One region of the Kitasatospora sp. NRRL B-11411 genome, then DNA from elsewhere that is predicted to be linked to it. Evidence: riboswitches for the same ligand, from Rfam matches in the RefSeq annotation. Region 1 holds a riboswitch; the other holds the start of a gene.
The links. A riboswitch is a leader RNA that binds a small molecule or an ion and turns the genes downstream of it on or off. The one in region 1 is predicted to bind cobalamin.

Region 1 (2,156 bases):
CGCCGGGACAGTGGAGGCATGACCACCGCGCTCGCCCTGCTGGGCCTCATCGGCAGTTTCGGACTCCTCGGCGTCCTGGTCGGCCGCGACCTGGACCGCAACGGCCGGACCGGCCGCGACGCCGTGCACCGGCCGACCGGCTACCCCTTCGACCCGGACCTGGCCGATCCCCGCCGGAGGCCGTCCGGCACACTGTCCGGATGCACTCCCCGACCGTCCGCCGCGCCCTGGAGCGCGACCTCGCCGGAGCCGGGGAGGTCAGCGTCGAGGCCTTCGTCGGCGACGGCCACACCCGCCCCGACTCCCCGTACGTCGACCTCCTGCGCGACACCGCCCGCCGCGACCGGGAGGCCGAGCTCCTGGTCGCCGTCGACGACGCGGGAGCCGTGCTCGGCTGCGTGACCTTCGCGCCCGGCGGCACCGCGTGGGCGGACGTCGCCGGGCCCGGCGAGGGCGAGATCCGGATGCTCTCGGTCGGCGCGGCGGCCCGCGGCCGCGGCGTCGGCCGGGCGCTGGTGGCGGCGGCGATCGGGCGCAGCCGGGAACTCGGACTGGCCGGGATGGCGTTCTCCACCCGGCCGTCGATGACCGCCGCGCACCGGATCTACGACGCGCTGGGCTTCGTCCGCACCCCCGGGCGGGACTGGTCGGCGGCGCCCGGAATGGACCTGTGGGTCTACACGATGCGGTTCTGAGGCGGTTCCCGGGCAGTTTCGTTGTCTACGCGCGGCGCCGCCGACGCGACACGCGCTACTACATCTGGTGCTTCCAGATCCAGCCACCACAACATGTATGCTCACTCTCGCTGTCGACGCAGGGGAACCCGGTGGAAGTCCGGGACTGCCCCGCAACGGTGAGCGGGCTGCAGCGACGCCCGCGCAGTCCGAGGACCTGCCGACGGTGTGCGACACGGCATCCCCGCAGACGCCATGCAGCACAGCTTTGCCGTCCGGTCTCGCGGGCGGACCGGGGGTGGTCTTCGGCGCGCCGGAACGCGTTCTCGTTCCTTCGTGCTGCCCTCCCCTGGCCGCGTGCGGTCCCGGACACCCGAGCCACGTCCGCCGCCGCCACAGGAGAGAGTGCGCCTTGACCGTCGCCGCCTCAGTCACCCTGCCGTCCCAGGGATCCGCCGACGCCTTCACCGATCCCGGTGCGGCGCTGCTCCGGCTGCTCACCGACCGCAGCACCGACCTCCCCCAGGTGGACCCCGGCCACGTCGCCGCCGCCGCGCTGCGCGGCCGCCACGCCGGTTCGGACTTCGCCGAGCTGCGCGGGCTGGCCGTGGAGGCCGCCGCGTCGATGATCGCCGAGGACCCGCAGTACTCGAAGCTGGCCGCCCGCCTGCTGGCGCTGGAGATCCGCGACGAGGCCGCGACCCAGCAGGTCACCTCGTTCTCCTCCTCGGTGGCCGTGGGCCACGCCGAGGGCCTGATCGGCGACGCCACGGCCGCGTTCGTCGCGCAGCACGCCGACCTGTTCGACTCGCTGGTGGACGAGGCGGGCGACGACCGCTTCGAGTACTTCGGCCTGCGCACCGTGCAGTCCCGCTACCTGCTGCGCCACCCGATCACCCGCAAGGTCGTCGAGACCCCGCAGCACTTCCTGCTCCGCGTGGCGGCGGGCCTGGCGGTCGGGACGACCGAGGAGTCGGTGCGCGAGGTCGCCGAGCTGTACACCCTGATGAGCCGGCTGGAGTACCTGACCAGCTCGCCGACGCTGTTCAACTCCGGCACCCGGCACCCGCAGATGTCCTCCTGCTACCTGCTGGACTCGCCGCTGGACAACCTGGACTCGATCTACAACCGGTACGCGCAGATCGCCCGGCTGTCCAAGCACGCCGGCGGCATCGGCCTGTCCTACTCGCGGATCCGCTCCCGCGGCTCGCTGATCCGCGGCACCAACGGCCAGTCGAACGGCATCGTGCCGTTCCTGCGCACCCTGGACTCCTCCGTGGCGGCGGTCAACCAGGGCGGCCGGCGCAAGGGCGCGGCCTGCGTGTACCTGGAGACCTGGCACGCCGACATCGAGGAGTTCCTGGAGCTCCGCGACAACACCGGCGAGGAGGCCCGCCGGACCCACAACCTGAACCTGGCGCACTGGATCCCGGACGAGTTCATGCGCCGGGTCAACGCCAACGCCGACTGGTCGCTGTTCTC
Region 2 (2,156 bases), on a different contig from region 1:
TGATGCACGACGGCGTGGCCGCCGGCCGGATCGACACCGTCCGCCCCGAGCACACCCCGGAGGCGATGGGCCGCCCGCCGCGGGTGGACGACCACGGCGGCGAGGTGTACGTCTACCGGCGGCACGACCAGCCCTGCCTGGTCTGCGAAACCCCGGTCCGCACCGAGGAGTTGGCGGCCCGGAACCTGTTCTGGTGCCCGCGCTGCCAGCAGTCCTGACGCCCCGTCACCACGGCAAGCCTTGACGCAAGGTTGACCTGGTCTTGGGCGAGGCCCCGGAACGGCGCTCCTATTGTCGGGGCCATGCCCGCTCTCCCGTTCCAGGGGCCGCGCCCCACCCCGGCGCTCCCGGTCCTGCCGTACCGCAAGCCCACCCGGGGCCGTGACTACTGGGTGCTGGACGACGTCCTCCCGGACCCGGACGCGGTGCGCGCCCGGCACCTGGCGCGCACCGACTGGGACGAGGGCTACCCGCACCGGCCGGAGTCCTGGCCGGGCCTGCGGGCGATGCCCGGGCTGGAGCCGGAGGAGCTGGCGCAGGTCGAGAAGCTGGTCCGGGAGGCCACCGGCGCGGAGCGGATCTGGGCGCTGGGCGAGGCCGAGGGCGGCACCTTCAACCACAACTGCGTGCAGGTGGTGGGCGCGGGGGAGTGCGAGCCGCGCCCGCACACCGACTCGCGCTCGCTGTGCCGCTACGCCGCCGTGCTCTACCTCAACCCGGCCGTCCCCAAGCGCTGCGGCACCAGCTTCTACCGGCAGAGCCTGCCCGGCGGCCGGCTCGGCGGCAACAGCGTGGTCGCCCCGCACAACAACCTGGTGGACGCCCTCGGCACCCGCTTCGTCCCGCCGGACTCCTTCACCGAGGACCTGGCCGTCCCGCACCGCTACAACCGGCTGCTGCTCTACACCGCCAACCTGATCCACACCGCGACCGAGTACCACGGGGCGACGCTGGCGGAGAAGCGGATGACCTGCGTCTTCTTCTGGATGGCCTGACCTCCCGTCAGCGCGGCCCTGGCCAGGCGTGATCTGCGCCACCGGACCGGACGCGCCCTTGCCGCCGCACCCGCTCCGGGCCTACGGTGGGCGGGCCGTGGTGTTCGGGAAGCCGGTGCACTGCGACCGTCACGAGAGTGTTCGGTCGCAGGAGTCCGGAGCGGCCCTCGCCACTGTGATCGGGGAGTCGTCGGCTCCCACCCCGTGCCACTGGCCGCTCGCGGCCGGGAAGGCCGGGAGCCGGCGCGCAACACCCCGTCAGCCAGGAGACCGGCCACGGCATCTCACGAAGTGATCCACGAGGTGCTGGAGCGTGAACGCGGATGACCGCGCCCGAATCGACCCTGCCCGGGAACAGTCCCGGCTCCCCCCTTCCCTCCTTCCGCTGGCGGCGCGAGGACACCCTGCGCACGGCCGGGTTGATGGCGGTGATCCTGGCCATGCACGCGGTGGCGTTCGGGACGCTGCTGTTCCTGGTCGCGCCGCACCACTACGCCGTCGGCACCCAGGTGTTCGGCGTCGGCCTGGGCCTCACCGCGTACACCCTGGGCATGCGGCACGCCTTCGACGCCGACCACATCGCGGTGATCGACAACACCACCCGCAAGCTGATGGCGGACGGCCGCCGCCCGGTCTCGGTGGGGTTCTGGTTCGCCCTCGGCCACTCCTCGATGGTGGTGCTGATGGCCGCCCTGGTGGCCGGCGGCGCGGCGCTGGCGGGCACCCTGATGGACGAGGACTCCACCACCCACCGGGTGCTGGGCACCGTCGGCACCACCGCGTCCGGCGCCTTCCTCTACCTGATCGCGGCGCTCAACCTGGTCGCCCTGCTGGGCATCTGGCGGGTGTTCCGGGCGATGCGGGAGGGCCAGTACGACGAGGCCGAGCTGGAGAAGCACCTGGCGGCCCGGGGCTTCCTGGCCCGGCTGCTGAACCGGGCCACCCGCTCGATCAGCCGCCCCGGCCAGATGTTCCCGGTCGGCATGGTGCTCGGCCTGGGCTTCGACACCGCCACCGAGGTCACCCTGATGGTGATGGCGGGCTCCGGCGCGGCCTCCGGGCTGCCCTGGTACGCGGTGGTCTGCCTGCCGCTGCTGTTCGCCGCCGGGATGAGCCTGTTCGACACGCTGGACGGCACGTTCATGAACTTCGCCTACCAGT

Region 2: it holds a riboswitch for cobalamin, as region 1 does, so the genes downstream of both, IH44_RS0110355 (HoxN/HupN/NixA family nickel/cobalt transporter) here and IH44_RS0103135 (ribonucleoside-diphosphate reductase subunit alpha) in region 1, are expected to answer to the same signal.

What each region holds. Positions count from the first base shown of each region.
Region 1 covers NZ_JOGH01000003.1:159,749-161,904, forward strand. Annotated here, with positions in the region: gene IH44_RS0103130 (GNAT family N-acetyltransferase) at 201-695, shown strand; cobalamin riboswitch at 776-914, shown strand; gene IH44_RS0103135 (ribonucleoside-diphosphate reductase subunit alpha) at 1,087-2,156, shown strand, end outside.
Region 2 covers NZ_JOGH01000015.1:64,075-66,230, forward strand. Annotated here, with positions in the region: gene IH44_RS0110345 (Fpg/Nei family DNA glycosylase) at 1-218, shown strand, start outside; gene IH44_RS0110350 (DUF6445 family protein) at 303-995, shown strand; cobalamin riboswitch at 1,077-1,289, shown strand; gene IH44_RS0110355 (HoxN/HupN/NixA family nickel/cobalt transporter) at 1,319-2,156, shown strand, end outside.